2 regions of the Aneurinibacillus sp. XH2 genome follow, and region 1 is predicted to be linked to the other one. Evidence: a T-box and tRNA genes for the amino acid it is inferred to sense, from the RefSeq annotation. Region 1 holds a T-box; the other holds one or more tRNA genes.
The links. The T-box of region 1 lies ahead of ACH33_RS04050 (valine--tRNA ligase). A T-box ahead of a tRNA ligase gene usually reads a tRNA of that ligase, here a tRNA-Val.
Positions count from the first base shown of each region.

Region 2: it encodes a tRNA-Val, which carries the amino acid that the T-box ahead of ACH33_RS04050 (valine--tRNA ligase) is inferred to sense. The anticodon was not compared.

Region 1 is NZ_CP014140.1:824,192-840,246, reverse strand. Features, by position in the region: gene ACH33_RS04065 (methyl-accepting chemotaxis protein) at 1-303, opposite strand, end outside; gene murC (UDP-N-acetylmuramate--L-alanine ligase) at 480-1,895, opposite strand; gene ACH33_RS04055 (bifunctional folylpolyglutamate synthase/dihydrofolate synthase) at 1,888-3,216, opposite strand; gene ACH33_RS04050 (valine--tRNA ligase) at 3,224-5,884, opposite strand; T-box leader at 5,974-6,203, opposite strand; gene ACH33_RS04045 (ABC transporter ATP-binding protein) at 6,359-7,030, opposite strand; gene ACH33_RS04040 (ABC transporter permease) at 7,030-8,238, opposite strand; gene ACH33_RS04030 (c-type cytochrome) at 8,559-8,981, opposite strand; gene ACH33_RS04025 (cbb3-type cytochrome c oxidase subunit II) at 9,004-9,498, opposite strand; gene ACH33_RS04020 (cbb3-type cytochrome c oxidase subunit I) at 9,519-10,901, opposite strand; gene ACH33_RS04015 (hypothetical protein) at 11,322-11,504, shown strand; gene ACH33_RS04010 (phosphotransferase) at 11,530-12,537, opposite strand; gene ACH33_RS04005 (hypothetical protein) at 12,537-13,523, opposite strand; gene ACH33_RS04000 (LysM peptidoglycan-binding domain-containing protein) at 13,542-15,248, opposite strand; gene hemL (glutamate-1-semialdehyde 2,1-aminomutase) at 15,445-16,055, opposite strand, start outside.
Region 2 is NZ_CP014140.1:3,458,106-3,474,160, reverse strand. Features, by position in the region: gene ACH33_RS17315 (response regulator transcription factor) at 111-824, shown strand; gene ACH33_RS17310 (sensor histidine kinase) at 814-1,845, shown strand; gene ACH33_RS17305 (ABC transporter ATP-binding protein) at 1,929-2,849, shown strand; gene ACH33_RS17300 (ABC transporter permease) at 2,842-3,579, shown strand; gene bacA (undecaprenyl-diphosphate phosphatase) at 3,625-4,422, shown strand; gene ACH33_RS17290 (GNAT family N-acetyltransferase) at 5,248-5,556, shown strand; partial or broken gene ACH33_RS20255 (IS256 family transposase) at 5,719-5,850, opposite strand; gene ACH33_RS17285 (hypothetical protein) at 6,161-6,454, shown strand; gene ACH33_RS17280 (DUF3139 domain-containing protein) at 6,550-6,909, shown strand; gene ACH33_RS20620 (fumarylacetoacetate hydrolase family protein) at 6,931-7,170, shown strand; gene ACH33_RS17275 (peroxiredoxin) at 7,498-8,037, shown strand; gene ACH33_RS19915 (hypothetical protein) at 8,643-8,843, shown strand; gene ACH33_RS17270 (hypothetical protein) at 9,416-9,898, shown strand; gene ACH33_RS17265 (beta-class carbonic anhydrase) at 9,958-10,512, shown strand; gene ACH33_RS17260 (alanine/glycine:cation symporter family protein) at 10,715-12,082, opposite strand; gene ACH33_RS17255 (enoyl-CoA hydratase/isomerase family protein) at 12,263-13,054, shown strand; gene ACH33_RS20420 (hypothetical protein) at 13,166-13,291, shown strand; gene ACH33_RS17250 (ribonuclease H-like YkuK family protein) at 13,385-13,948, shown strand; tRNA gene ACH33_RS17245 (tRNA-Asn) at 14,099-14,174, shown strand; tRNA gene ACH33_RS17240 (tRNA-Glu) at 14,179-14,255, shown strand; tRNA gene ACH33_RS17235 (tRNA-Val) at 14,259-14,334, shown strand; tRNA gene ACH33_RS17230 (tRNA-Thr) at 14,370-14,445, shown strand; tRNA gene ACH33_RS17225 (tRNA-Asp) at 14,456-14,532, shown strand; tRNA gene ACH33_RS17220 (tRNA-Phe) at 14,561-14,636, shown strand; tRNA gene ACH33_RS17215 (tRNA-Tyr) at 14,692-14,776, shown strand; tRNA gene ACH33_RS17210 (tRNA-Gln) at 14,784-14,858, shown strand; tRNA gene ACH33_RS17205 (tRNA-Lys) at 14,926-15,001, shown strand; tRNA gene ACH33_RS17200 (tRNA-Gly) at 15,009-15,084, shown strand; tRNA gene ACH33_RS17195 (tRNA-Leu) at 15,118-15,206, shown strand; tRNA gene ACH33_RS17190 (tRNA-Arg) at 15,231-15,307, shown strand; tRNA gene ACH33_RS17185 (tRNA-Pro) at 15,315-15,391, shown strand; tRNA gene ACH33_RS19560 (tRNA-Glu) at 15,434-15,494, shown strand; tRNA gene ACH33_RS17180 (tRNA-Ile) at 15,507-15,580, shown strand; rRNA gene ACH33_RS17175 (16S ribosomal RNA) at 15,842-16,055, shown strand, end outside.

The DNA.
Region 1 (16,055 bases):
TGCATTGATAAGCTCGGAATGAGCAGATTGAAAATCGTTCAATCGTTGTCTTAAACCTTCTGTTCCAACTTCAGCAGAGTTGATGTTTTGTGCCAGAAACTCAATGTTTTTTACCTGTGGATATATGACTCCGTTAACAAACGTATTCAATGTTTTATTGCTCTCTTGGCCACTATATAAAATTTGCTCCATAACCTCTTTCTTCGCTACGTTATACGATACAAATCCTAAACAACTAGTAGAAATAAATACGATTAGTAAAAAAGAAATGATCAACCTCACTTTTACAGAGACATTTCTCATGTATTGAACCCTCTTTCTTTGTTACTTTTTTATGATATGACAGAGAAGATTTTACTAAAAAATTCCCTCTTGTCAACTTTTCTATCCACAGAAAAAGCCTTTTTTCAGCTCGTAAAAGTGAAAAAAGGCTCTTTATCGTTTTTAAGAAATTGTATTTTTTACAAAACGGAAAATATCTATGCTTCTTTTAAATGCTTTACTAGCTGTTCCGCAACTTTCCAAATATCTCCTGCACCCATAGTAAGGACAAGATCGCCTGGCTTCACGGCTTGCTTCAACCGCTCCACTACTTTTTCCTTTGTCGGAATATAAGCGGCGTTTGGGTTGCTGTTCTCCCTAATCCGTTCTACTAACCTTGCAGCACTTACACCTTCAATTTCCGGATCATTTGCTGGAGAATAAATATCAACGATAATGACTTCGTCCGCATCGCCAAACGCTTGGCTGAACGCATCCAGCAGGAAGAATGTGCGTGTATACCGTTGTGGCTGGAATATCGCTATAATGCGACGATTCGTTGAACGGGCCGCTTCCAGCGTTGCCTCAATTTCAGTCGGATGATGTGCATAATCGTCTACTACGAGAATATCGTTAACTTCTCCGATGACTTGGAAACGCCGTTTCGCCCCACGAAACAATATAATCGCTTCCGCAATTTGCTCAAACGTTAATCCGGCCTGCATGCACACCGCTGTCGTCGCTAACGCATTATATACGTTGTGAAGCCCTGGTACTGAGAGTTTCATCCTGCCTAGCAATTTTCCATGATGGAACACATCGAACGAAATCGTACGGTCGCCTGGCTCAATATTGCTTGCAGTATAATCGGCTTCTTTGTTAATCGCGTACGTAACAAACGATACATTTTCCTTCTTTTCCGAAATCATCTCCGTCACATATTGATCGTCAATGCATACAACCGCTGCCCCGTTCTCTTTCACTTGAGAAAGAAATTGACGATACGCTTTTTTTAAATTTTCAAAGTCTCCATCGTAATTTTCAAGATGATCCGGCTCAATATTGGTAACAACCGCAATATACGGGAAGTACTCGAGGAACGTGCCGTCGCTTTCATCCGCTTCCGCCACGACAAACTCGCCTCTGCCCGCTTTCGCGTTGCTTCCTATGTCCATGATTTCACCGCCGATAATATACGTCGGATCGATTTCAGCCTTCTCCATGACCAGTGCAATCATGGACGAGGTTGTTGTCTTTCCGTGCGCACCTGCCACCGCAATGCCTTTTTTCTCATTCAACAACCGCGCCAGCATTTTTGAACGATGAATGAGCGGAATCGCCTGTTCTTTCGCAGCCATTAATTCCACATTCTCCTGCGGAATGTCCGTCGAATAGATAACCAAATCCGCGCCCGTGATATTTTCCGCCTGATGACCGATGAACACACGAGCTCCTTTTTGCTGCAGTTTATCTGTCAGCTCTTTGCGAGCTACATCCGAGCCCGTGACATGACATCCCATATCCAGCATGACACGGGCAATAGCGCTCATTCCATACCCGCCAATGCCAATAAAATGAACATGTTCTCGCTTGTGTTCCTGCTGTTTTTCCACCTGAGTGTCCATCTTATTCATCACCAGCTTTCCTGTTTTCTTTCCACTCGTTTCGTATATCCGAAATAAAATATAAAGATCCGGCCACAAGCAGCACATCCTGCTCATGAACCGTATGTAGTGCCCGTCTCCAGGCTTCCTGCCATTCTGTTATAGCATAAATGGGCAGATCAGGCCCGGCGGTTCGGAACGCGTTAGCGAGCGCCTCCGGTTCAGCTGCTCGCGGATGGTCAGTTTTCGTCACCCACACCTGTTTGCACAGAGGGGCAAGCAGTTCTGCCATCTCTGTGTAATTTTTATCGACGAGCGCGGAAAAAACAAGAGAAACTTTTTGACCCGGATAATAGTCCTGCAACGTTTTTGTAAGCGCTTTTACTCCATCTACATTATGCGCACCATCTAAAATTACATCCGGATTTTCGGCAAGCTTTTCAAAACGGCCGGGCCATTTTGCTTCACGCAAACCGGTTCTAATGTGCTCCTCCTCTACATAGAGAGCAAAATAATTGGAAAGTACCTGCAAGGCCATTACAGCTACAGCGGCGTTATGCATCTGGTGCTCGCCGACCAATCCGAGTTCGCACCTATTATAAATGCCAAACGTGCCGCTAAAATCAAGAATTTCTTTGTCTCCCTTTCGGATTCTCACCGCTTCGTATTCTTTGCCTTCCCGATACAGCGAAGCTTTTCGCTCACGGGCCACGCTTTCGATTACTTCCAGCGCTTCCTCGGACATTTTCCCGGTAATAACCGGGACACCATTTTTGATAATCCCGGCCTTTTCCCGGGCAATAGCGTGAAGATCCCCTCCCAGTATATTCATATGATCAAAACCGACATTAGTGATGATGCAAGCGAGCGGATGGACAATATTTGTCGAATCCAGCCTTCCTCCTAGGCCGGTTTCCCAAACTACGATATCCGGGTACGACACTGTAGCGAAATATAGGAGCGCCAGCGCAGTAACGACTTCAAATTCCGTTGGCGCGCCGCATGCTGCATCTTTCATCTCTTCCACGATCGGGCGAATTCTTTCAATAAGCGCAAGCAGATCTTCCGGCGCAATCGGTTCTCCATTGTGCTGAATTCTCTCGTGGAAAGAAACAACATAAGGCGATACAAAAAGTCCGACTTCATGCCCGGCTTTTCGCAGGATCGATTGTAAAAAAGCAGCAGTCGAACCTTTTCCGTTCGTGCCGGCAATATGAATAAACTTTAAGCGACGCTCGGGATGCCCGAGGCGCTCCATCATATATTCCATCCTCTCAAGGCCAGGCCGGACGGAGAAGCGCTCCAGTCCGGCCAGCCAGGAAAGGGCCTGTTCTAACGACTTAGCAGTCAACGTACCATCACCCTCTGAGCTCTTGGATTCTTGCTTTTACTTTGGCTTGCTTTTCAAGATAGTCCGCTTCTTTCGCCCGCTCTTGTTCGATAATATGGGCCGGCGCTTTTTCTACGAAGCCTTTGTTGGATAGTTTCTTCTGCACGCGTTCCACTTCGGCGTCCAATACCTTCAATTCTTTTTCGAGGCGAGCGATTTCCTGTTCAATATCAATCAAGCCTGCGAGCGGCAGGTACAATTCTGCCCCGCTTACGACGGCTGACATCGCTTTTTCCGGCGCCGGAATATCCGTTCCGATTTTCAGCACATCCGGATTGCAGAAGCGCTCAATATACGCTTTACCATCCTCAAGATAGCTGAGCGTTTCTTCGTCGTTTGCTTTGATAAACAGTTCAATTTTCTTGCTAAGCGGTACATTTACTTCCGCGCGAATATTGCGTACGTTGCGGATGACATCCATCAAAAGTTCCATCTGCTTCACAGACGCCGGATTTTCTAGCTCAGGCTTGTATTCTGGCCAGGAGGCTACAATTAAGCTGTCACCTTTATGCGGCAAATGCTGCCAAATTTCTTCCGTAATAAATGGCATGAACGGATGCAAAAGACGCATCGTTTGATCAAGCACATATGCGAGTACCGAACGCGTCGTTTTCTTCGCCGCTTCGTCATCGCCGTACAGCGGAAGCTTCGCCACTTCGATATACCAATCGCACAATTCATCCCAGATAAAATTGTACAGCACGCGGCCCACTTCACCGTATTCAAAACTATCAAGCAAACGGGTCGTATCTTTAATCGTTTCATTCAAACGGTGCAGAATCCATTTATCTGCTATCCCAAGATTCCGGGTCACATCAATATCTTCATACGTAAAGCCTTCCATGTTCATCAACGCAAAGCGGGACGCATTCCAAATCTTATTCGCGAAGTTTCGCGCCGCTTCCACACGTTCCCATCGGAAGCGCTGATCATTCCCCGGTGTGCAACCTGTCGCCAGCATAAAGCGCATCGCGTCCGCGCCGTACTTGTCGATAACTTCCATCGGGTCAACCCCGTTGCCAAGCGACTTAGACATCTTCCGCCCTTCTGCGTCGCGCACAAGACCGGTGATTAATACATACTTAAACGGATTTTTATCCGTAAATTCAAGCGCGGTGAAAATCATACGTGCAACCCAGAAATAAATAATATCATAACCGGTTACAAGTACATCGTTCGGATAGAAATGCTTCATGTCTTCCGTTTCATCCGGCCAACCAAGCGTCGAGAACGGCCACAGCGCCGAGCTAAACCATGTATCCAGCACATCCGGATCTTGTTTAATGTTTTGACTGCCGCACTTCGGACACTTGTGAATATCTTCGCGCGATACCGTCATTTCGCCGCAATCATCACAATACCAGGCCGGAATGCGGTGTCCCCACCACAACTGGCGGGAAATACACCAGTCACGCACGTTTTCGATCCAGTGCAAATAAATTTTTTCGAAGCGTTCTGGCACGAATGTTACGCCCTCTTTTACCTTTTGTGCCTCGATGGCGCGCTCCGCCAGCGGCCTCATTTTCACAAACCATTGTGTAGACAAATACGGCTCGATAACTGCGCCGCTGCGCTCACTGTGCCCCACAGAGTGGGTGTGTTCTTCAATTTTGAACAGTACGCCCTGTTCTTGCAGGTCACGCACGATATTTTTGCGGCATTCAAAACGGTCCTGTCCCTGATAAGCTCCCGCGTTTTCATTCATTTTGCCCGCTTCGTCCATGACAAGGATTTGCGGCAGGTTATGACGCTGTCCGATTTCAAAGTCATTCGGATCGTGAGCCGGCGTAATTTTCACGGCACCGCTTCCAAATTCGCGGTCCACATAGTCGTCCGCTACAATCGGAATTTCTCGTCCAACGATAGGAAGAATAACCGTCTTGCCGATTAGATGCTTATAGCGCTCATCTTCCGGATGTACAGCGACTGCGGTGTCGCCAAGCATCGTTTCCGGGCGAGTCGTTGCTACCTCGATATAACCTGTGCCATCTTTAAGCGGATAGCGCATATGATAGAGCGCGCCCTGCACATCCTTGTACTCCACTTCAATATCGGAAAGTGCTGTACGGGTCATCGGATCCCAGTTAATAATATATTTACCGCGATAGATAAGGCCCTTTTCATACAAGCGTACAAACACTTCGCGCACCGCGCGGGAAAGCCCTTCGTCAAGCGTAAAGCGCTCGCGGCTGTAGTCGAGGGAAAGTCCCATTTTTGTCCACTGTTCCCGAATCACATTCGCATAGTGTTCTTTCCATTCCCACACTTTTTCCACAAACTTTTCGCGGCCCAATTCATGACGTGTTACACCTTCTTCGCGCAGTTTGCCTTCCACGCGTGCCTGCGTCGCGATACCGGCGTGGTCCATGCCAGGCAACCAGAGCGCATTATAGCCCTGCATTCTTTTAAAACGAATCATAATATCCTGTAACGTATTGTTCAGCGCGTGGCCGATATGCAGATTCCCGGTTACGTTCGGCGGCGGAATCACAATCGTGAACGGCTGTTTCTTCGGATTGCACTCCGCTTTAAAATAGCCATTGTCGCGCCAGAACGGATACCATTTCGCTTCCGTCTGTTTCGGTTCATATTTCGTCGGCATTTCAGTTTGATTGTGCTGATTCGACATACGTAATACCTCCATCAAAAATTCCAAATAAATAGTATAGAAAGCTTACCTAAAATCTTCTGCTACATGAAAAAAAACTCCCTGCCCAGCCAAAGGACGAAGGAGTTTGTTCGCGGTACCACCTTTGTTAGCCTGCACGTGCTTTTTACATGCCGGCTCGCTTTCTCATGATAACGGGATATCCCGGTCTACCCTACTTATCTGTTCAGGCAGACAGCTCCAAGGCTACCTTCTATTAGTACTTCCATGCAGACCTTCCACCGCTGGCCCACTCTCTGGTATGGCATCCTAATATACTCTTCCTCTTCATCGCTGATTCTATCGCTATAAACTTATTATTCATTGTACCCAGTTTGTGAGAAAATAGTCAATACGAAGCTGTCACCGTCTTTTTTTCGTGCTTGTTGCCTTTTTTACATGAAGCCGTTTTTTGTTGACAAGGAAAGCAAAATGACAGAGCTTCTGCTATTCATTTCATATAGAGATTTTTAATCGTCCTTGCTCTAATTGGATAATACGACCGGCTTCAGCAGCTAATTTCATATCGTGTGTCACCATAATGACCGTTCTGCCCTGAGCGTTCCATTCTTTGAAAAGTTCGATGATGATAATAGCATTATATTCATCAACCGCCCCTGTTGGTTCATCCGCAAAAATCACGTCAGGCTTATTTATGAGCGCGCGGGCAAGTGCAACCCTTCGTTGTTCGCCCCCGCTCAATTGATAAGGTAAATTGTCCAGCTTATCGTCCAGCCCTACCCGTGCAAGCAAATTCCGTCCCCATTCTTCATCGCTTTTTTTGTATGTGCGGCACAATGTTTTCGGCAGAAGTACATTTTCCAGCGTATTCAATGTCGGGATAAGGCTTGGAAACTGAAACACAAAGCCACATTGTTCTGCCCGGATGCGCGTCCGTTCCTTGTCGCTCAAACCGGTAACGTCTTTGCCATCGAAACGCACCGTCCCTTCTGTCGGACGCTCCAGAAGTCCTGCTATCGCAAGAAACGTCGATTTCCCGCTACCGGAAGGTCCGACAACCGCGACAAATTCGCCGGCATGAATCGTTTCGCTTATGCCCTTAAGGGCATGAACTTTCCGCTCGCGCCCGATGCGGTATGTTTTATGAATATTCTCAAGCGAAATCATTATTGCTCCCCCTCCCGAATCGCTTCATATGGCTGTAGCTTTAACGTAGAGCGCACGGGGAAGAACGCAGCCAGCACCGCAATCAGCGCCGTTGCCGCCGTTGTGCCCGCGCCGATAAAAAAGCCGGTCACCCAATCAGGAAACAGCATCGGTAACTGTAACAGTTGCAAAAGTAAAATCCGATTATCGTACAAAGCCGCGCCAGCCAGTAAAGAGCCAATGGCCGCTCCGATCACGGAGGCAAAACCTGCTTCCATCAACAGTAAGCGGAACGTAACAGCGCGGGAAGCACCCATGGCACGCAGCATGCCGATTTCTTTCCGACGCTCGCTAATAAGCGCGGTAAACATGGTCATTACTTGCAGTGCGCTCATAATAAGCACAAGACCAATCATCATATAGCTCATCATTTTCACGGGAAAAATCTGTTTGTTTACCGTTTCTTGCAATCCGCTCCCTTTAACCACATCAACTTCCAAGTTCATCCGCTCAATTTGACGCTTTACAAATTCCTCCATTCCTGGTTTTGTTTTTACAAGGATAATAGAAATAGAGTTTTCCGGAAAATCAAGCTTGCTGTCTTTATGATTTAGTTCGCGCGCCGCATCCAGCGTAATAAACAGCGTCCTGTCCGTTCCCATACCCGTAGGGAAAATCATGTTTTTTAATATAAAATCCTTACCAAAAAGCGTAATCCATTCCTGCATGTATTCATTGTCAAAGTGGTAAATGTAATTTTTGCCGCCCGCCTCCGCGCCTGCAATTAGATCATATTTCCCTACTTTTTTGTCTGCGGCTGTCCAATTTTTCAGCGTAAAATCAGTTTCTGGGTCATAGGCGACTACCGGAAAATTCCCTGCCGTCTGACAGCATACCGTCGAAACGGTTTCCAGATAAAGCTGAGGAGAAGCAATTTCCACTTCGCTGATGGTACGCACTTTATCAAGTATGCTTTCCGGCATATAAAATTTGGTCGGTGTTCCGGAAATAATCATATCGCCTGCCTGACCGCCGAACCCCTTGGGCACGACCATTAAGCTGGCGCCCAAGCGGCTGGAACTCGCTTCGATGCTTCGCTCCATAGAAAGAACAAAAAAATAGCTTGCAAACAAAATAAAAGCGGTAATGGCAGCGCTTCCCGAAAGCAGTACGGTGCGCGATATTTTTCGCTTAAGACTACGCCAGGCTACCGTGGAAAGTTTCTTCATTGCTGTTCGCACCTCTTATATGCATCACATTCGGCGCTCGATATTCATGCGGTAATACGACCCGCTTTGAACCGCCGTTATCAAGCCAAACGTATAATATGAAATTCACTCAAATTGTTATGTTAATCGCGCGACGATAGGATTTTAACCATCATGAAGAGCAGACCTCCAATGACCGTAAACCAGAGAATATAGTAAACAATCTGTACGCTGTTCAGCATGCTTGCCCACCACTCTTTTTCATATTTTCCATTTATTATATCACTGAGATTATGAAAAACAAAAAAGACCAGAAAAAGGCCTATCTGGTCTTTTTTCATTTATTTCAACGTTTTCAGGAATTCAACCATGGAATCCTTCTGCTCTTCCGTCCAGGAAGCTCCCAACGCTGGCATACTGCCCCGTCCTTTGGTTAGAACATCCTTCACGCCTTCAGGCTTTAGCTTATCTACTATGCCATAAAGAGACGGCCCCATGCCGCCTTTCAGATCGGCACCATGACAAGCTACACACTGTCCGGAAAGTCCTTTTCCTTTTTCCACGCTTACGCCCTGTGCCGCTTCTCCACCGGCCGGACGTTCATCAATCCCTTTGGCGGTCAGCGCATACCCGACAGCCCAAACGGCTAACACGGCATACGTAATAATTAGGAAACGAGGTACTTTTCCGTGTCCTTGCTTCATTCCCATGACTTCATCATAATGCTCTTCGTGCTGTTCATGATTTTTGTGCTTATCAGACATATTATCGCCTCCTCCTCCCCGGTTACTTCGCCGGAGCCGGCTTCAAACTCATCAAGTACGCAACAAGATTATTCATATCCTCATCACTCAAATAATCATACTTAGGCATAATGGAACCTTGGACTATTTTTTGCGGATTTTTCAAATGTTCGATATGCCACTCTTTGCTTGTGCGTGCGCCCACCCACATCAAATCCGGGCCTGTGCGGTTAGAACCGAATAAATGTGGGCGGTCATTTGCGTAATCACCAGGTACAGTTACAGGTCCAATATTCATCGCCAAATCGGCCTTCACCGGACGGACCACCTGTGTATGACAGGTATTACATCCATTCTCAATATATACTTGGCGCCCTTTCGCCTCTGGAGAATCCGGCGCGTAATCGCGCGCTTCCGCATTCGCTGTTGGCATCATCATCTCTTTATCGAAAAACGGCAAGATAATCGTCGCAAACGTCCCCATCATAAAAAGCACAATCGCAGCAAGATAAATAGCTAATGCATTTCTTTCCACCATCGTCCCCTCCCTGTCGTAAATTAAGCAACGACACGTTCTTTCCCCGTCGCAAATTTCGTACCGGACTTCACGGTTTTCCAAATGTTAAATACGAAGAAGAACTGACCGATAATCATCATCGTGCCGCCAATCGCCCGCCAGATGATAAGCGAACGCACGGACTGAACCGTTTCCATGAATGGTTTTCCCTCCATCCACGCAAAACCCTGAATAACGCCCGCAATCCAGAGCGTGAAAGCAAACATCAAAAAGCCGATAACAGAAAAATAATAATGAAGATTCATTAATCTTTTGCTATAAATGTTGCGGCCCGTCAGGCGGGGGATGGCATAATAAATCGTCACAAAGCAAACAAATGAGAAAGCAGCAAATGGAGCCATATGCGCGTGACCGACAACCCAGTGCGTAAATTTAACGACTGCGCTTACCTGCATCAATGATTGAAAAGGCCCCTGCAAACACGCCATCAAATAGAAAATGGAAGCCGTAATAAGAAACTTCATGTTTACGTCTTCGGATACTTTGTACCACATGCCACGCATTGTACCAAATACGTTGGCAAGCACTGTCCAAACCGGAATAATTAAAAGAACGGAAGGAATAATGCCCGCTTTCATCAACCATACCGGGATTGGACCGTTTACCAGATGATGGGGGCCGTTCCACACATAAATCGTGGCAATTGTCCAAAAACCGATAAGTGAAAGCTTATGGCTGTATAACGGTTTACCTGTTAATTTCGGCAGTAAGTAGTAGATTTGACCTATCCCCACTGTTGTAAACCATAAACCAAGAACGTTATGTCCATAGAACCAGTTCATGTTGGCTTGCGCGGCGCCGCCAATAAGGGAAGATGGGATATTGCCGACCGTATAAACGAGCGGCAACCAGATCAAAGAGCCGATAAAATACCAAATCGAAACGTATAACTGTTTCTCCTGGCGTTTCGCAATCGTCATAAACAGGTTAACCGATATCAGCACACACAAAAGAACAACGCCCACATCAAGGAATAACGGCAGCTCCGCATATTCCACGCCGGTAGAATATCCCATACAGATAACGACAACAGCTGTAGCGATCGCCAGGTTCCAAATCAGACACGTTATGTTGCCCAATTTTTCACTCCACAGCTGCGTGCGCGTAAGCTTCGGAATAATGTAAAACATAGCGCCGACCATCGCCATGGACAACCATGCGAGCAAAACCCCGTTCGTATGGATGATGCGGATGTGTGCGTAAGTTAACGCGAAATTAAGAGCATCCGCCCCTGGGAAGTACAGAAAGTCAGGGTAAATTTGCTTGATCGCCACAACAAGCCCGGCGATCATTGAAATGATGAGCCAGAACATCGCACTGTACCAGAAATTCTTCGCGCTACTGAATGGAGCATTACTTAACATGTTATCAACCTCCCCCTCTACTGTTTAAGAAATTACCTTGTGCTTAAAAAGTACCTCTTCCTTCACAACATACTAAAACCCCCACAAAATATAAATAATGGAATTTAACAATATAAGGATAGTTTTAACTTGACATACAAGTTAAACAATGAGATAATGTTGTTAAAGTATATCTTAGTGACTACTCCCTGCTACGATTTTAGGATATATCGCCTACTTCTCGGGATCAACGATCATTTATCAAAAAAATTTGTCAACTTCGTTACAAAAATTTGAATTATATATACTATAAAAAGAGGAGCCTTATTTGCTCCTCTTTTTTCTTTGTAGTATTAGGAAAGTAACGGTAGACGCGCACCTATTATTAGAAAGAGACGTATACTGGAAGCAGGAAAAAGCATGGAAAGGAGCCTAGCAAAAATGAAAGGACGCTGGCGTTACCACCCGTTCTATCTAAAAATTCGCTTCGGTGCTTTGCAGCTCATTATTCCTTTTATCGTGTTCCAATTCATTCGCACGATCCTGTTTCCAACTTCATTTGATGTGGTGCTGCTGTCGCTACTTATTCTGATATACGCCGCCATTTTACTTGATTATATATGAGCCGCAACCGTCGCTTGTTTGCGGCTCAATTTTGTTCGATTCCCAAAGCGAACTCATGCATCTTCGGCAAAAGCCGGAGATGCTTCTTCCATGCTAGGACTTGTTGTTGTTCCATTTGCTCTCGCCGTTCCTTTGAAGCGCGCACATATTTGCGCGCAAGTTCCATCAGCCGCTCCGGATACATAAGATAACACGCTAGAAGTCTTCGCTCTCCCTTCGTAAGACATCTCTCCGATTCGTAGGCGTACAGCCACTCCCTCCCCTTTCCTTTCCGCCATTCCCAAGCAGGTCCATAACGGCGGAAAAATAGCGTTACATCCCGCACCGGCGTATCGAAATTAGCACGCTCAAAATTGATAAAATAGATCTGTCGCCCGGCTCCGACAAGAATATTCCTGCTATGGACGCGTCCGTGACACAGGGCGCGGGATAAATGTAAAACATCGCTACTCACGGCCACCTTCTCCAGTTCCTGTATGCCCCACTCGGCAAATTGCCGAACCTGCTCCGCGCTATTTCTTACTGCTCTTTCAAACGCGGAAGCAGTCTTTCTTTTTCCTCCGGCTTCTGCTATCTCTTCGATTCTCGCGATTCCTTCTTCCCATCGCTGCCGAACTTGTCTAAGCGAAACCGGAGCATATCCCCGCCATTGTTCCCCGGCCTCCGCACTTATTTTATGAATGCGTGCCATCTCTTTTAATACTTTTATATCCCAATCCGGCAAATCTTTGATCATAGCTATCTGTTCAATCCAGGGAAGCAGCAAATACGTTCCTTCATACGTAACCACGCAGGGCTCTCCGTATTTCGTAAGACAAAAAGGAATCACGCTTCGCACACCGCGCGCCGAAAGATAGCGAAGCCAAGAAGCGACAAAGTTCAGCTGCAATGGGTGTTCATGCGTTACCTCAAGCCAAAAACTCCCGCAGTCTGTTTCCGCTTTCCAGCGGTTTTGCCCCTCCTGGACAAGATTATGCAGGCGTAAATCATATTCATGTAATACATGCTTTGTCCGCTGCTCTATGTTTTCCATCAGTCGCTTCCCTCCCCGCATAACCCGTGCATTTCCATTACACATGCAAGCAATTGTTCCCTTTGATATTGCAGCCGAAAGCCGGTAGCAATGCTTTCTTGTTCATCTTTCAGGGAGGTTGCGCTTTTTATTCGCAATAAAACAGGTAATGGATAAGCCAGCAGTGAAAGCAAATAATTTCTTTCTTCTACTGTCAACCTACGCTCATCCGCGTATGCGGAAAGAAACGCCTGCACACCGTCCGCCCCGCCTGCACGCCAGATTTGCTCAAGCAATGAAAGCGTATCTTCATGTCGCCGCGCAAGCACGGGTGCATGCAGTCCGGTAATGTACCATACTCCTTCCCAGCGCACAAGAGAAGCCAGCTCCATATACGCAAACGAAAGCGGGGTTGCATCATGTTCCACCCCGCTTGCTACGTATAATGCCTCCGCCATCCTCACCCTTTCCACTGTGCGGGAGAGATTGTAAAATAGCCATTTTTCCTCAGCGCTTTTCCTGTTATAAAGATTTTGCATTATAGTATCCAGATAACGATAACTATTCCTTAAGGCTGCTTCAGTAAGTATTCCTTTTGTGCAATAGCGTCCGGGAACGATCCTGATTTTGTAGTCAGAGCAGGCATGAATACGGGCAAGAAGCATACCAAGCACAGAATATCCTTCCATCTGCCAGAACGGATGCCTTACCCACGAATCGTCCTTTTCCCAGTAATCGGACAACGCATAGCAACCAGTATCATCAGAAATCCAATGCGTGCCGCTCCTTGTCGCTATATAACGTTCCACATACCGGAATCCACTGGCAGCCAAACACTCGCGCCAATGATGCGACCAACGTAGCAAGTTTTCATCTGTGCAATAAGTGATACGCTTTTTGCCTCTGTCGGATAGCACATACCAATCGTTCTTTTCCTGCTTCACTTCAATAACAGCAAAAGGGTATTCTTCCAGATGACTGCGTAATGTCTCATGTTGCAGTTTCATCTTTCTCCCCCTCTGCCGCTAAGCTTTAACAGGAATGTAAAGAACTTGCCCTTTCGCTACGGTTGCGCTTGAATGCAATCCGTTCGCTTGAGCGATATCTATCACACTTACATTGTATTTTTCCGCAATCTCCTCTAACGTTTCATCCTGTTGTGCAATGCACATTTTTAAACGAGTAAACTTCTCTTCCTTTTGCTTCATGAACGACATCAAATAAAACGCGCTGCCTTTTTTGTCCTCTTCTAGTGTTTCTTCTTCTTCCCCTGGCGCTTCTTCTTCGTCCCTTACTTCTTCAACCGCTTCTTCCTCTTCGGCACTTCTCTCTATTGCTTCATTTTCTCCACGCTGTCCATAAGAAGACAAAAATGGCGTCGTAACGGTAACCGGGTCACGTTTTGTACCTTTCAACGTAATGGATACTTTTGCTTCTTCTCTTTCTTCGGCGCGGTTCTCTTTTTCTTCATTACATTCGTCGTGCGCCTTGCTTTGAACATCGGGCACAGTCACGGATGCAGACTCTTCGGTAAGCTCTGCCTCTGTTTCTGTACTTTGTACATCCGTTTCTTGTTGTTTCGTTTCCGGCGTGTGTGACCTTGCTTCTTCTTCCGTTCCATTCGCTTGTATAGTCTTTTCTACCGCCTCTGCCTGAACCGACTGTTCTTCCGTTTTCGCCGCCTCTGCCTGAACCGGCTGTTCTTCTGCTTTCACCGCCTCTGCCTGAATCGGCTGTTCTTCCGCTTTCACCGCCTCTGCCTGAATCGGCTGCTCTTCCGCTTTCACCGCCTCTGCTTGAACCGGCTGCTCTTCCGCTTTCACCGCCTCTGCCTGAACCGGCTGCTCTTCCGCTTTCACCGCCTCTGCCTGAACCGGCTGCTCTTCCGCTTTCACCGCCTCTGCCTGAACCGGCTGTTCTTTCATCATCTTGGCTTCGACTGATGGTTCAGTTATCTCCTCGTCTTTTCTTCCTTCTTCCATCTTTACTGATTGGATAGTCGGTTGGGGAGGAGCCGCGGCATCTGTTTCCTGTACAACATCATCTTCCTTATCCGTTTCTGCTATAGCTTGTTCTTCTTTTGGAATGAATATCGCAGGGGTGGCCTCAGATTGCGTGGAATCTTCTTCTCCTTTGTCATCAGCTGGACGGGATGATGCCTCGCTTTCTTGCGTCTCTTCGGCTTCTTGATGGGAAGCAACATACTCAAATTTCGTTTGCAACAGTTTTGTTTCTTCAGTGGCAGAGCTTGCGAAACCTGCGTTTTTTACCCCGTTCAATGCCAATTCGGCGATAATAGATAATTTGCGTGTGGATTGGATTTCATAGTCAAAGGACAAAATCGAAGCATACATTTGCTCTATGTCTTCGATTTTGCTGCGCGCAATGCAAATGTGAACCGGAATTTTTTCTATAAATGTGGTTCGTTCACTCTCCTCTTCAAAATCGTCCGGGTTCATAGAAAATGGATTAAATACAACAGAATCCACGTAACCAGTTACAGGCATTTCCTTTTCATTCGATGGAATATCTGGAAATTTGGGCGGTTTTCCGACATATTTCCCTTCTAATTTCAGATAACCTGAAACGATAACCTCATCCACCGTTTCCTGAATTTGAATGTGAGGTGTCAATTCTATCTCATCAATTTGTTCAATTTCACTCTGATCAGGAGAAATAAAAACCGAATGTTGCACCGGAAACGTCAAAATGGCGGCTCGATTGTTTTGCATGTTGATGAAATCCTCCCTCCTCTAAATTGCTTTCCTTAAAATATATAGAAAAAAAAAGAGGGATATGCTCATTTCCTACGGAAACTTTTACACGACAAAATACTGTTTTCGCACAGCATCATAAAACGAAAGAAAGCCATAAACATATAAAAAAATACCCGAAACCGAAAAGGTCTCAGGTATTTAGCACATCGAATTATAGTTGCTTCAACGCATTGTAGTTCGCTGCAATCGTCCGTTCAATATCTTCGTCCGTGTGGGCCGTAGATACAAACATCCCTTCAAACTGTGACGGCGGTAGCGAAATGCCTTCTTCTAGCATCAGACGGAAGTATTTGGCGAAACGATCCAGGTCAGACGTTTTTGCCGTTTCATAGTTGATTACTTTCTGATCGGTAAAGAAGACGCCTATCATAGAGCCAACGCGGTTGATATGGATTGGAATACCCAGTTCTTTCGCGTTAGCGGCAATGCCTTCTTCCAGACGGGCGCTCTTACGTTCTAACTCTTCATACACACCTGGCTTGCTGAGTTCTTTCAATGTCGCGTAACCGGCTGCCATTGCCAACGGATTTCCCGACAATGTACCTGCCTGATACACGGGACCATCCGGTGCAATTTGGCGCATGATTTCTTCCTTGCCGCCGTACGCACCGACCGGAAGACCCCCGCCGATTACTTTTCCCATCGTCGTTAAGTCAGGCGTAATGCCGAAACGACCCTGGCCGCAGTTGTACGCCACGCGGAATCCGGTCATAACCTCATCAAAAATTAATATCGTTCCATATTCTTTTGTCAGTTTACGCA
Region 2 (16,055 bases), 1.0 Mb from region 1:
TTGAGTACTTACCATTCTTTCCAAACAGGTAGGTTTTTTATTGCCCATTATTTAGAGATTATACGTTTTGCAACACCCTCAATTTAATAAAATAAGAAATAGGTGAAAATATGGAAGATATTCGAGTACTCATAGCTGATGATGACAAAGAAATTAGAGATTTATTGAAAATATATCTAGAAAGAGAATGGTATGAAGTAGATGTGGCAGCAAATGGAAAGGAGGCCCTTTCTTTATTTGAGACGAATACATACAATTTAATCATCTTAGATCTAATGATGCCGAAAGTTGATGGTATAGAGGTATGCAGAAGACTTAGAAATAAAACGAATGTGCCTATACTTATGCTCACTGCAAAGGATCACGAGGTAGATAAAATTTTAGGTTTAAGTATAGGAGCAGATGATTATATCACTAAGCCTTTTAGCATCAATGAAGTGGTTGCGAGAATCAAGGCTCTTATGAGAAGGTTTTTGGTATTAGGCAGTAATGACAGTTCTCATGAAGAATCTCTTTTAAGATTTAAAGGCTTAACGATTGATCTGAAAAAATGCACCGTTACGGTAGACGGTGAAGAAATATCATTAACGGCTAAGGAATTTGAACTCCTGAAGTTTTTTGCTTCCCATCCTGAACAAGTATTTACAAAAACACAACTGTTTCGCCATGTTTGGAATAGCAATTATATAGAAGATGACAATACAGTCATGGTACACATTAGAAAGCTTAGAAAGAAAATAGAAAAAGATCCCTCTAATCCTCAATTTATTCAAACGATTTGGGGTATAGGGTATAAGTTTATGGGTGAAAAAGATGAATCATGACAAATATATTTTCCTTATTATCCTTCAATTCATAGTGATTACCGGGCTTTTCTTGATAGATATTAAGGAAAGTTTGGTAGGCCTGTTAAATGGGGCTTTATTTATTTTCTTATTTTCTGTGACGTTCATTCTTTTAATAAAGATACTTCATTCTCGTAAAAGGTTAAAGCACATCGTTGAGGAGTTAAGACGAGCCATGAACGGGAACTTAAAGACAAGATTACTAGCTAAGGACGATCATCTATTGAATGAAGTCATTTTTTTAATTAATGAATTACTTGAACAATTAGAAAAAAATCAGATTGAAGCAATTAAATTCCATACAGCCAGAAGACGTCTTCTTTCAAGTATATCCCATGATATTCGAACCCCCCTTGCATCTATTATTGGATACATTGATGCCCTTCGAGATAATATAGCGGCTTCAGAGGATGAAAAACGTGAATATCTTGAGATTCTCTCTAAGAAATCCAATAATTTAAAGCAATTGATAGATGAAATTTTTGTCATGGCAAAGCTTGACGCTGATGAGATCCCATTGAAAGTAGAATCCCTGGATCTATCAGAATTTGTCAGAGAAACATTAATTGAGTTTTTGCCTAAATTGAAGAATGATCATGTACAGCTACATTTAAATATCCCTGAAAAAAAATGTTTTGTCATGGCGGATCGTTTGAGTCTTATCCGCATCATTCGGAATTTAATCAAGAACGCATTGGAATATGGGAGAGATGGAAACATCTTAGGGGTAGAGCTTATAGAAAAAACGGACGAATATCATTTGCTTATTTGGGATCAGGGACCTGGTATTCCAAAAAAGGATCTTGAATTCGTGTTTGAAAGAATGTATCGAGGTGATCAAGCCAGAAGTTCTTTTCATGGGGGGAGTGGCCTAGGCCTTTCTATTGCAAAAGCGCTTGTAGAGAAAAACGGTGGAACAATATGGGTAGAGAGTAGTCCGTGGGAAAAAACTACGTTTGGTTTTTCAGTACCAAAACATAAGCACTCGAACGGATTTTAAGAAATAGTTAAGAAACAGATAAGAAGCAATTAAAAAAGCCTTCTTATAATGTAACTAAGTTTACTGAAAGAGGGTGCATCATATTGAGTGTAATCATAAAAACGGCCAATCTAACAAAGAAGTATGACAACCAAGTATCAGTCGATCATGTTAATATGACTGTAAATCAAGGAGAGATTTACGGTTTTCTTGGCCGAAATGGTGCGGGGAAAACGACTACGATCAGAATGTTATTAGGGTTGATTAAACCTACCTCTGGAAAAATTGAAATATTTGGAGAAGATTTGTTTAAAAATCAGAAGGAGATTTTAAGGAGAATCGGGTCAATGGTTGAAGTGCCTGGTTTTTATGGAAATCTTACGGCAAAAGAAAATTTACTCATTAATGCTAAAATTATGGGCGTTCACAAGAGAAATGCTATTGAAGAAGTGCTGGAAATTGTAGGACTTCAAAATGAGACGAAAAAGCTCGTGGATAAATATTCTTTAGGAATGAAGCAAAGATTAGGGATTGCCAGGGCTCTTCTCCATTATCCCGAACTATTAATATTAGATGAACCTACTAATGGATTGGATCCGATTGGCATTAAGGAAATACGGCACCTTATTAAATCATTGGCTGAAGAAAGAAAGATTACCATATTAATTTCGAGCCATATTTTATCAGAAATAGAACAGTTGGCAGATACAATGGGGATCATTCATGAAGGAAAGCTCCTAGAAGAGATAACAGCTGATGAACTAAGGAAAAGAAATTGTAGATACATAGAGTTTCAAGTATCTAACGACAATAAAGCAGTGATGCTCCTAGAGAAGAATTTTCATATTTTTGATTATGAAGTTCATGAAGAAGGAAATATCCGCGTCTATTCGCATCTCGGACAACAGGGAAAAATCAATAAATTATTTGTGCAAAATGATATTGAAGTATACAAGATTACAATGAGCGAAGACAAATTAGAAGACTACTTTACCAAATTAGTTGGGGGTGGTACAATTGATTAATTTATTATATACGGAACTATTAAAGTTAAAACGCTCTAAGATGTTCCTCATTAGCGTTCTCGGAGCAGCGGTAGCCCCCTTTATGGTGGTAGTTGCATCCTATATTTATATGAAGACTGAGGATTCACATCAGATCATTACATTTCCTGAGCTTTTTTCCGAAACGAATTTGTATACGGTTTTATTAATCGGTGTTCCTTTATATGGAGTCGTTTCAGCCTATCTTTTTAACCGTGAATATTTAGAAGATACTTTGAAAAACCTTTTAACCATCCCCGTGTCACGAATAAGCCTTATTATGAGCAAATTAATCATCCTATTCATGTGGATCATGTTCCTAACTTTCGTTGCCTGGGGATTAACTTTATTTTTAGGGGTATTAGGACAGTTTCAAGGTTTAAGTCCCTTATTAATCGTTAAGTCTTTGGGGAATTTTATGACAGGCGGGCTCCTTCTTTTTATATTATCAACTCCAATTGTACTTGTAGCAGTTGTCATGAAGAATTATGTACCAACCATTATTTTTACAATCGTGATCACCTTGATAAACGTTATGAGTGGAAATTCGGAACATAGGGGATTGTTTCCGTGGGCAGCAGCAGGAGATATTGCAAATGATACCCTTCAACCGACTTACCCTGCGGAAGTTTCTTATATTGCTATTTTTGCTACATTTATCATTGGATTGATTGCAACCATCGTCTACTTTAAAAAGGTGGATATTCATTGAAGAATCATAACTACATGAATGTATCCAGGAGAGAAATGATGAATGATAAACGATCTATTAATTGCCTTTATATTAGGAATTGTTGAAGGTTTAGCTGAGTTTTTACCGATTTCTTCTACAGGTCATCTAATATTAGTTGGCCATTTATTGGGTTTTGAAGATGAAAGATCAAAAACGTTCGAAATTGTTATACAGTTAGGGGCAATACTGGCTATCTCCATCTTATATCGCAAGCGTCTCGTTTCTTTATTTAATATTAAGCCCATTTTAAAGAAAGAAAAGAAATTCAATGCAATACACATCATACTAGGTGTTTTCCCTGCGGTAATCGCTGGTTTATTGTTGCATGATGTCATAAAAAACTATTTATTTCGTCCAAACACTGTGGTGATCGGACTCGTAGCAGGGGCTATTCTTATGATTATTGCAGAAAAGAAGAAACTTAAACCTGCCTCCTATTCCTTAGATGACTTAACTTATCGACAGGCATTAACAATTGGCTTATTTCAATGTCTATCAGTATATCCTGGTTTTTCAAGGGCAGGGGCAACGATCTCTGGTGGATTATTGGCAAGAGCTAGTTATAAAACAGCATCAGAATTTTCATTTTTAATTGCTATTCCTATTATGATTGGAGCAACAGGCTTGGACTTACTAAAAAGTTGGAATTACTTAAGTACAAGTGATATACCAATGTTTGCAGTAGGTTTCGTTACTTCCTTTGTTGTGGCAATGCTGGCAGTTGTAACGTTCTTAAGGATACTTGAAAAATTGGGGTTAACACCTTTTGCATATTATCGTATGGTGTTAGCTATTGTGTTTACGATATTTGTATTGCTTTAAAAGTACATTTTGATATTAAAAATTGGATGCTGTTTTAAAAACACTGTATTATCCTACTAATCAGAGTGCTTTTGTTTTAGAACGGGAACAAAATGATTAAACCTTGCTCCAAAGCTACAAATGTTATCGAGCAATAAAAAAGTCGTTTAAAAAAACACACGTTATGGAGTAAAATGGAAATAACTCCGAACGTGTGTTTTTTTGTAAGGTGATTTTGTTGGCGAATGTGAAAAATTGATAAAAATTATTCCTTCTGGATTAAGTACAATTTCATCCATTATACAGTTTATCCTATTATTTGTTATATTTATTGTTTCGATTTTAATTACACATGTTTTAAGTAAACGAATAAAATAGTTTTAATATTTTATTTTTAACTCTTTATACAAAAGAGAAAATTCGTGATGTTATATCATCATATTTTGTATATAAATTTATAAAAAGGGGAGTATTTCTAAAATTACGGCTGGGACAATGTTACTTTCACCTATTTGTGTATTTGCACAGGAAAACACACAAGATATAAATTTGAAAAATGCACAATCTTGTCCAGAACGAGTACTACGTCGTATTGGCTGTTAAACTGTCAATTGGAATGTATATAGTAAAAAGAGATATTTGAATAAGGGTAAAATCTAAAATAAACGGTAACAGGGGGAAGATAGAATGAATGTACCAACCTTTAAAATCAAAGAAGTAACCGAAGAAATGTTGCCAGAATTAAAAAAATTAATGTTAAAGTACATAGTGGATTTTTATAAGTGTCCCTAACCCACAGATGAAAATTTAACAAATCACGTATTATATCTTCTTGAAAATCCCCAGATGGGAAAACAATTTATGATCCAGGTGGACAATAAATCTGCTGGCTTTGCGACTTTGTATTATACATTTAGCACGACTAAGGTTGCTAAAATAGCTATACTTAACGACTTGTATATTGATAGCGACTACAGGAAACAAGAATTTGGAGAAGAACTTTTTAAATTTTGCTTAAGTTATACAAGGGAAAATAACTTTAGCACCATGTCCTGGAAGACAGCAGTTGATAATTATGTAGCACAATCTCTTTATGATAAGATGGGCGGTATGAATACTAACCAAAAGTGGATTAATTATGAAATTATACTATAACCGAGTTGTGTAAATGAATTTTGAAACTCGTACTCCTATAACCGATCGCTTGTTAATCTTTCAAGAAAAAGAGGTCACAAATTTACATGCATTACCATTATATAGAGGGAATTTTATTAAAAATTCTCTCCTATTTTTTACAATGTAAATAGGGAGTTGATTCTACTCTCCATATTTTTGTTTAAATTTGTCTTGCAATGCCATATAAGCCGAGGCGAATCCCTTTAGCTTGCGGGTAGACCAACGTTCCTGTAAGTCTTGCAGCGCAAGGAAACCGATTTTCTCTGCTGCTTTTGCTTCAGAAGCAGAAAATAATCATGCAATGTTCGCAATCAAAGACCCTGTTTTACAACATGTGTTAACGTTTTTAGATTGTCCTAATATTCCTGAGACCACGTATGTAACAGGAAGACCTGCCGTCCCAAGAACATTCTTTTCTGTTGTTTAAAGAACAAACTTGCTCTTGAGCAGCCTCGCTGGTACGGAAAAAATCGTTATCATTTTCACTGCCAGTTGTGTACTATTATTCATAATATTTTATTTTTATATTATTTTTGTAATATAATCAAAATTATAGAAATCAATGTATACTAAAAGGAGAAATATGTGGACTTTATTAGAGCTAATACGTGTTGTTTTAGTTTTGGTTATTGGAAACGCCATACTATGGATTTTAGAAAGAAGTGTATATGTCGCACTTGGTGTAAATGTAGAAAGTAATCTTTACCTAGTATTAACCAGTATTGCAAACCTGCTTATTATTTTTATTCTGTATAGAAATAAATTACAGTTTTTAGGCTGGTATAAAGGGAATAAAAATCGCCTCCCTAAAGCAACAACAATCTTCTTTTTACTATCAGCTGCGTGTTGCCTATTTATAATTCCTTTTCTAACTTGAAATCTCCCGGAAAATCCGGGAGATATAATACTCTTTCTTGTGTAATATATGTATTATTATTTCCTTTATTTGAAAAATCTTCATTAGGAGGAAAAATGAAAAGTAAATTTATTGTAATTGTTTTTGTATTATTAATTCTTATCGGAGGAGGATTATTTTTAAAATTTCAATACGACCATTCCCTTCAAGAAATACAACAAAAAACAATGGAGTATTTAGTGAAAGATAAAAACTACAAAGAGAGTGATATAAAAAAAGTAGAAAGCGTACATACAAAAGGAGGGGACATGGGAGTCTTAGTTAAAGTTACGTTTGTTGACGAACCAGAAACTGAGTATTCTTACCAGTCTTATAACGGGAAAATAATTCAAATTGAAGTGAACGGAGAAAGAAAGGCTTATCCTAAAAGTAAACATGTAGAAACTAACAATAGCATGATAAAACAAATGAAGTAATGATGCGGGAATCAGTCATAAATCTCTTGGATTTTCGAGGGGGGGTATTTTTGTCCAAAAACACTCCCCTATATCTTTCGAGGCAGAGGATTCCCGTCGGCATTTCCTAAGGGTATAACAATAAAACCTGGTGATATGATCGCAACTGGAACACCTGAAGGTGTTGGTATGGGATTTGAACCTCCCCGTTTTTTGAAGTCAGGTGATGTCGTTGAAGTTGAAATTGAGAAGTTACGGGTTTTGAGAAATACAATTGCTTAAAACTGGATTTTGTAGTTCCATCGCAGGCCTTGAGGGAATGATATTTTCTTCAAGGTCTTTCTTTTTGTATTAATCACTTTTTCTGCGCACGTTGCCTATTCCTGCTGGATTGGATCTGTTGCTGTGGTATGTGCGGGAAGTGATAAGGATAGAACAGAGTATAAATAAGGAATACAGAATGCATTGAGCTGTGGTTTTTTATTTGTTCAGATAAAACCCTATATAAATTGAATATAATTTTTATTAGAAAACATTATTGACTTGTTTTATATTTCTATTTATAATTATTTCATATAAGAAATGAAAACTTAAATGGAGGTATTAATAATGGCAGATCGTCTTGTAGGTAAGAAAGCTCCAACTTTTACAATGGAAACAGTTTTAGGAAACGGTGAAGATTTTGGAAAGGTATCTTTAGAAGACTATCGCGGCAAGTGGTTGGTTCTGTTCTTTTACCCGATGGATTTCACGTTTGTATGTCCGACAGAAATTACCGCACTCAGCGATGCATATGAGCAGTTTGCCGAACTTGATGCAGATATTCTTGGTGTATCGACAGACTCCGTATATACGCACCGTGCATGGATTAACACGCCAAGGGAGCAAAACGGTCTTGGCAAGCTTAATTTCCCGCTCGCAGCCGACCTGACTCATAAAGTCTCCCATGATTATGGGGTTCTGGTTGAAGAACAGGGAGTTGCTCAGCGCGGATTGTTTATCATCGATCCGGAAGGCGAATTGAAATACCAAGTAGTTACGGACGACAATGTAGGGCGTTCTGTAGACGAGACGCTGCGCGTACTTCAAGCATTACAAGCAGGCGGTCTTTGCCCGGCCAACTGGAAGCCTGGAATGAAAACTTTATAAAGTGGAAGAGCCGTTACTATAACGGCCCTTGAGCGTGTAGACAAAGTACGGAAGGTACAAGGTTTACACGCTTTTTTGTTGAAATAAATATCATATCGAGATTTTATGCAGAATTTTTGCTTTCCAAGGTAAAAATTTTCTTCGTAGCTGACGAGTGGACAAGGGCCGTTGGTTTTTAAACGTTTGTTTAATTTTTTTGAAAGCGGGAAATTGCCGGGAATGGCGCGTCATTCAGACGTATTGGCGGAATTATAGCGCCGCTCCTTGTTGAGCAAGCATTGCATGTTTTTTGCCGTTATTTTATTGCGATTGGTGTGCTGGCAGTAGTTATGCTAGGATCGGAGACGCGTCATCAGGAATTGATTAGAAAAAGCGAAAGAAACAATGTTGGGACAAATGCAGGCTTATAGCATAGAGAAGCCTACGCATGTTTTTGCTTAGTTTGTAATCGGTTCGATCGTGGGAGCGAGGTAGATATTATTTGTAGACTCCTTTGGAAATGAGCGATCTATTCCTGTTATTTGTTTGGAAATTTTTTTATTGCAACCTGACATATACTTTTTCGTATAGGAAGGTAATCTGCTAACAAAGGAGATACGATTATTATGTCGCTTTTTAAAGACTTATTAAAAACGCTGATGGGTCGGAAAAAGTATGGTTATCATCGTTACAGTAGTAGTGATCACTATCACCGTTCCCACCATCATCCGTCCCATTATGATCACTCTCATTACGGCCATTCTCATTACAAAAGGAAACATAAGAGGCGCAGTTTCTTTTCCAGTGGTGGATTTTTTAGCAGCTAACTAGATAGAGTACGGGGCTTTGAAGCATCGCTGTTAATAATTGCATTTGCAACACTGGTCATAGCGGGGAACCTATTTCTATTCATTCCAGTATGAGCCGCCTTGTGGGACGTCTGTTGTGCATGACCGTCTTGGTGTTACCAGCACTAAGCGGTCTCTTTTTTATTTTATTGCTTTTCACTAACAACTATGGTGTCTTAATAATTTTATTTTAAAAAAGGTAGGAATGTATGTTCGTATTAAAGTCGGCAATTACGAGCGAAGAAACTGGTCGAAAGAAAATGGTACTCTCTATAGCGTGAGCGTTTCTAAAAAGTATACAGAAGGAAAGAACTGTGAATATCGTGGGCTATACATTGAAGTAAAGTATTTAACGCTGATTGTGTAGGGGTTTACAATATCTTACGCAAGTATCTGTGTCGGATCAGGGAACCGTATCCAGCAGTAGTGGCGTTGGACACGCCGGTGATTGATGTACCGATGGAATCAACATACATTCATTGGGAATCCGAAGCTCGCCAATTCATTGGCGATGTAGTTCACCGTGGACGTGTACAGTAAAAGGGGGACAAATGATGAAGGAGCCTGATAAGTGCATCGAACAAGAGCAAGTGCTCTCGTCCCATACAAAAGAACGCTGGTGGCGAAGAAGACGTGAAGTAGAAGAGTGGGAACAAAGAGAAAAGGGCATAAAAAAGGAAAAGCTGACCCTTCCTTTTTTAAATGACGAAGTGGATGTTGAATTGTTTCCCGCGCTTTCTTTGCTTAACAGTATGGGAATTGTGACGGAATATTCATGTGCGGGTGTTAGCGAATTGGATGATCCAGTAAGCCATTCGCTTTACGCGTATGTAACATTGCGCGAATCCGAAGCAGCTCAGGTATTTCTTGCTTATTTGCGCGGGAAAATGCGCCACCGCCTGCTTGTTGTATATGAGCCGGCTCGCAGACGATATGATATTTCTTCTTTTTATATTCGGCATAACCGTTCCTTTTGCTTTTTGTTATACCACTATGCGCTACAGTGGAAAAACACTTGTCCGATGGTGGAATGAAATCGTATACGTTATAATGAAATGAAAGCACTTATTTGAGTGGAGTAGGGGGAAACGTAATGTCTGTATTAGCAGAAATTATGGAGTATAATCGTAATTTTGTGGAAAATAAAAAATATGAAGAATTCCGAACGACAAAATATCCCGATAAAGGCATTGTTATTTTGACATGTATGGATACACGACTTATCGAGCTTTTGCCGCGCGCTATGAACTTGCGAAATGGTGATGCGAAGATTATTAAAAATGCAGGTGCAATGGTAACGCATCCTTTTGGAAGTATTATGAGAAGCATTTTGGTAGCGGTATATGAACTGCAGGCGAAAGAAGTGTTTGTCGTTGGTCATCATGATTGCGGAATGACAAGTTTGAAGCCCGGCTCTGTGCTTGAAAAAATGAAGCAAAGCGGTATCTCGGAGGACAGAATAGAAACGCTCCAGCATGCTGGTATCGAATTGGATAAGTGGCTGACCGGTTTTAATAGTGTAGCAGAGAGTGTTAAGCAGACGGTGTATAATATTAAGAAACATCCGCTATTTCCACCACATAGTGCGGTACATGGCCTGGTTATCCATCCGGAAACCGGGAAGCTGGATCTTGTAGTGAAGGGATAAGGGCAGAAGTTGACAGGCGCCTTTTTTGTAATGTTCCGTTCCATGCTATGGGTACTTGAGATACTGTGTAAGGCTAGTGTGGATTTTGGGATAAGAACGTGGGTAGGTAAATTCTAAATAAGGAAATGATTGCTGAACTCGAGGAACAATCGGTGTGAAACAGGATGAAAAGAGAGGCCTAACAGCCTCTCTTTTCATCTGGTTAAGCGTCTGCTTGTTTCGGTATGGAATCAGGAGATGTGTGTTTTACGTATTTACTGTAGTGTCGGGATTCAGCCACAACCACACCCGACAGGGCGAGCAGGCCGATTAAGTTTGGCAAAGCCATGAGACCGTTTAAAATATCGGCGATGGACCATACGAGTCCAAGCTTGGCCACCGCTCCAAGGAAAACGGTAAACGTATATATAAGCCGGTAGCCGAAAATCGCTTTCGTGCCGAAAAGATACCCAAAACATTTTTCTCCGTAATACGACCATCCAAGAATAGTAGAGTAGGCAAAGAAGATCAGACCGATAGTAACGATCCATCCGCCCGGCCCCGGCAGCATTTGATTGAATGCTTCCGTGGTTAAGGCGGCGCCTTCCAAACCTTTATTTGTATACAGGCCGCTCATAACCAGAGCAATACCAGTGATCGAACATACAACAATGGTGTCAAGAAACGTTCCGGTCATTGAGACAAGTGCCTGACGCCCTGGATGGTCAGTTTTGGCCGCTGCTGCCGCGATTGGTGCGGAGCCCATACCTGCTTCGTTGGAAAATACGCCGCGCGCTACACCGTAACGAATGACGGTGCCGATAGCGCCTCCTGCCATGGCTTGGCCGGTAAATGCATCGGTAAAAATAAGTCCAATTGCACCTGGTAATTTATCAACGTTAGTAAGAATAACAATAAGTCCACCAAGAACATAGACAATTGCCATAAAAGGGACGATAATACTTGCTGCACGTCCGATACTTTTAATTCCGCCAAGAATGACGAGCGCAGTAAGAACGGTGAGGACGGGACCTGTAATCCAAGGACTGATGCCAAAGCTGGCTTTTACGGATTCGGCAACTGAGTTGGATTGCACGGAGCTTCCGATACCGAACGCGGCGAACGAACCAAGCAGCGCGAAGCAGACAGCAAGCCATTTCCAGCCTAATCCACGTTCAATGTAGTACATTGGACCGCCAGACATTTCGCCGTTTTTGCCGTTGATACGGTATTTAACGGCAAGAATAGCTTCTGAATACTTGGTAGCCATGCCGAAAATGGCCGTAATCCACATCCAGAATACGGCGCCCGGCCCCCCGGCTACGACAGCAGTTGCGACCCCGGCGATATTACCCGTACCAATCGTCGCCGATAAAGCGGTCATTAGAGACTGAAAATGAGAAATATCGCCCTCCGATTTTTGATCTTGATTTTTGGAGAAAGCGAGCTTTAAAGCGTGAGGAAGTTCGGTAAATTGCAAGAATGATAGGCGGAACGTTAGATAAATTCCTGTTCCTACAAGCAGAATGAGCAAGGGCGGGCCCCATACGATAGTACTTACTTCCGATAGAAACTTTTCGAAGACTTCCATAGCAACCTCCCTACAATTTTTTCTAAAAATTTTCATTATTTATAAATTACATATAGACAATTCATTTGTCTAGTCTTACAGTTTGAATAAATAAGAATTATAATGAATTTAGATATTTAAGGAAGTGTCTTGTTTAAAAGTTATTCACAGCTGAATACAAGCAAATAATGAGGTGATCATTTGAAGTTAGAAATTAGTCGCTTTGAAGATGGAGCAAAAATTGTTTGGCAGGAGACGGCAGGATTAGCGATCGTAACCATTAAACGGCCGCAATCCAAGAACGCTATGACACCCGAGATGTGGAAGGTGCTCGCAGATATTGGGAAGAAAATAGAAAAAAACAAAAAAATCAAAACGGCAATTTTGCGGGGGGAAGGACCGCAGTTTACAGTTGGTTCCGACATTAAAGCGTTTCATAAAATGACGATTGAGGAAGCGAATGAAGCATTTGTTTTAATGGAAGATGCCATTTCTTCGTTCGAGTATTTACGTATTCCGACAATTGCATTTATCAATGGCCCGGCGATGGGAGCAGGTCTGGAGCTGGCGCTTTCCTGCGATTTACGTGTGGGAACGCCTAATGCGTTGTTGGGGATACCAATTGGAAAATTGGGAATTACGATTAGCCAGCGTTTCTCCCAGCGTCTAGTTAATTTAATCGGGCCGAGCCGGACGAAGGATTTGATTTTTACAGGGCGTTCATTTACAGGTGAGGAGGCGTACAGACTTGGCTTGTTAAATTATCTTGTTGAGGAGGAGAACGCAGAAAGCTTTGTATTGGAATTAGCACAGAAAATCGCTCGTGCTTCTATGAATTCGCTTCAAGCAGCAAAAGAAGCGGTAGCACGTTGTGTGCCGTTCACGGAAGTAGCATTTGGACACCGCGGATATCCACAGTACATTGACCCGATCGACTTTCCTGAAGGTGTAGCAGCCTTTGTGGAAAAGCGGGAACCACGTTTTAGAGGTTAAACAAAAAATTCGCATAAAATTTACGAAATTTTATAACTTTTTCCACTGGAATTGTTTCGTATTAGTGGTACAATAAATATAATTAAAAAACAAAGGAAAGGGGATGGCGGCATGCTCGGTGAAGATATGAAATGTAAGGAAATGGTCATCTTTATGCCGTGCTGTATCCGCCGTATGTTTACCGCGTTCCTTTCCGTGAAAAACACGTATAAAAACGCTGAAGCGACGATAAGGTAATAACAGGACTATCTCATACATGTGAGATGGTCTTTTTATTTTCTTGAAATAAAGCAACAATAAATGTAAGGAACGGAAGATAGGAGGGATACAATGGAAACGAAACGGGCTTATAAGCAAGGTGTGTTTTATAACATGAGTGAAAGATTTTTTAGTTTTGACGAAGTTTTTGAGCGTATCCTGCATTTTATTGCATATGATCCGCTGGCACGGTATTCCATGGCTATCGGTACAGACTCGCACGCGTATCAGACATATACAAAATTTACGTCCGCTGTGTTAATTCACCGCATTGGAAAAGGAGCTTGGGGCTGTCTGCGCGACTGTATCGTACCAAGGCGTATTGAGAGCCTACGGGAGAAAATATCACTGGAGACTTCGCTGAGTCAAGAGATTGCTTATTATATAACGCCGGAGATGATTGCCAAGATTTCGGACGTATTATTGCCATATGTGGAAAAAGGTGCGGATTTTACCATGTCGATTCACTTAGATATAGGAAAACAGGGATCGACAAAAGAATTAATTAAAGAGATGGTGGGAAGGATTCAGGCCATGGGAATTGAAGCAAAAATTAAACCCGATTCTTACGTAGCTTCCTGCTATGCGAACCGGTACACCAAACGTAGTTCAGTAGTAAAATTGAGCGTTACTTAATTTATCTGCAAATTTTTATTTATAAATTGCTCATTCGTTTTAAAAAAGTACTTGCTATCTTGGTTTGTACATGATATATTAAAAAACGTCACTGCTAATACTTCTTAAGGATGAAGGAGCAGTTGGATTGTTTCATAATTTGTTATTCATTCCGCAGTAGCTCAGTCGGTAGAGCAATCGGCTGTTAACCGATCGGTCGCTGGTTCGAGTCCGGCCTGCGGAGCCATTGTGGCCCGTTGGAGAAGTGGCTTAACTCACCAGCCTTTCACGCTGGCATTCAGGGGTTCGAATCCCCTACGGGTCACCATCTGGAGGGTTAGCTCAGCTGGGAGAGCATCTGCCTTACAAGCAGAGGGTCGGCGGTTCGATCCCGTCACCCTCCACCATCTATCCATTCCTTGAAAAAGAAAGCAAATAATATGCCGGTGTAGCTCAACTGGCAGAGCACCTGACTTGTAATCAGGGGGTTGAGGGTTCGATTCCTTTCGCCGGCACCATTTTTGATGCGGAGCCGTGGTGAAGTTGGAGTTCACGCCGGACTGTCACTCCGGAGGTCGCGGGTTCGAGTCCCGTCGGCTCCGCCATTTTATTTTTTTTAATATATGGTAATTTGGCTCGGTAGCTCAGTTGGTAGAGCAGAGGACTGAAAATCCTCGTGTCGGCGGTTCGATTCCGTCCCGAGCCACCATTTTTTGACCATAGATAGTTGGACAAGCTATTAATTATAATCAGATGGGGAATATGGAGGGGTAGCGAAGTGGCTAAACGCGGCGGACTGTAAATCCGCTCCCTCTGGGTTCGGCGGTTCGAATCCGTCCCCCTCCACCATTGAAGTTGGGGTATCGCCAAGCGGTAAGGCAACGGACTTTGACTCCGTCATTCCCTGGTTCGAATCCAGGTACCCCAGCCATTTTTATCGTAAATAACCGCGAAATTCTGTGGCGTTTGCGATATCAGGTCATCTTTGTTGTTTGTTGGAGCCATTAGCTCAGTTGGTAGAGCACCTGACTTTTAATCAGGGTGTCACTGGTTCGAGTCCAGTATGGCTCACCATTTTCATGCGGACATAGCTCAGTTGGTAGAGCACAACCTTGCCAAGGTTGGGGTCGCGAGTTCGAGTCTCGTTGTCCGCTCCATCTATAATATAAGAGCAAAGGCTCTTTTTTTATGCCGGGGTGGCGGAACTGGCAGACGCACAGGACTTAAAATCCTGCGGTAGGCGACTACCGTACCGGTTCGATTCCGGTCCTCGGCACCATTGATATAAGTGCAAAGGTATTTCGTGCCCGTAGCTCAACCGGATAGAGTGTCTGACTACGAATCAGAAGGTTGGGAGTTCGAGTCTCTCCGGGCACGCCATTTATTTCGGGAAGTGGCTCAGCTTGGTAGAGCACCTGGTTTGGGACCAGGGGGTCGCAGGTTCAAATCCTGTCTTCCCGACCACGTTTTTCTATGAAAAGCGATTGAATTGTTTTTTGTAAGTATTGTTCAATAGTAGAACATCAGCCTTTCAAGCTGAATACGTGAGTTCGATTCCTATCCTCCATACATAGATTTTGGGCCTATAGCTCAGTTGGTTAGAGCGCACGCCTGATAAGCGTGAGGTCGGCTGTTCAAGTCAGCCTAGGCCCATTAGATATTACAAAAAACTTTTTAAAAAAAGTGCTTGCAATTTATTTTTAGATATAATAGAATGAAAAAGTCGCCGCTAAAAAGAGGCGAAATAAAAGAAGTCCCTTGAAAACTGAACAGTGACACTCGTTTGTGTGCGAGGTAAATATCCCATGAAAGTGAAGGTCAGCTTCAAAGTTGATTTCAGGCACTTTTATGGGGCCCGAAAAACATTCTTTACTTTATGAGCTAGCTTACGAGCTTGCGTATCAATCTTCATCTTTTTTGGAGAGTTTGATCCTGGCTCAGGACGAACGCTGGCGGCGTGCCTAATACATGCAAGTCGAGCGAACCGATGGAGTGCTTGCATTCCTGAGGTTAGCGGCGGACGGGTGAGTAACACGTAGGCAACCTGCCTGTACGACCGGGATAACTCCGGGAAACCGGAGCTAATACCGGATAGGATGCCGAACCGCATGGTTCGGCATGGAAAGGC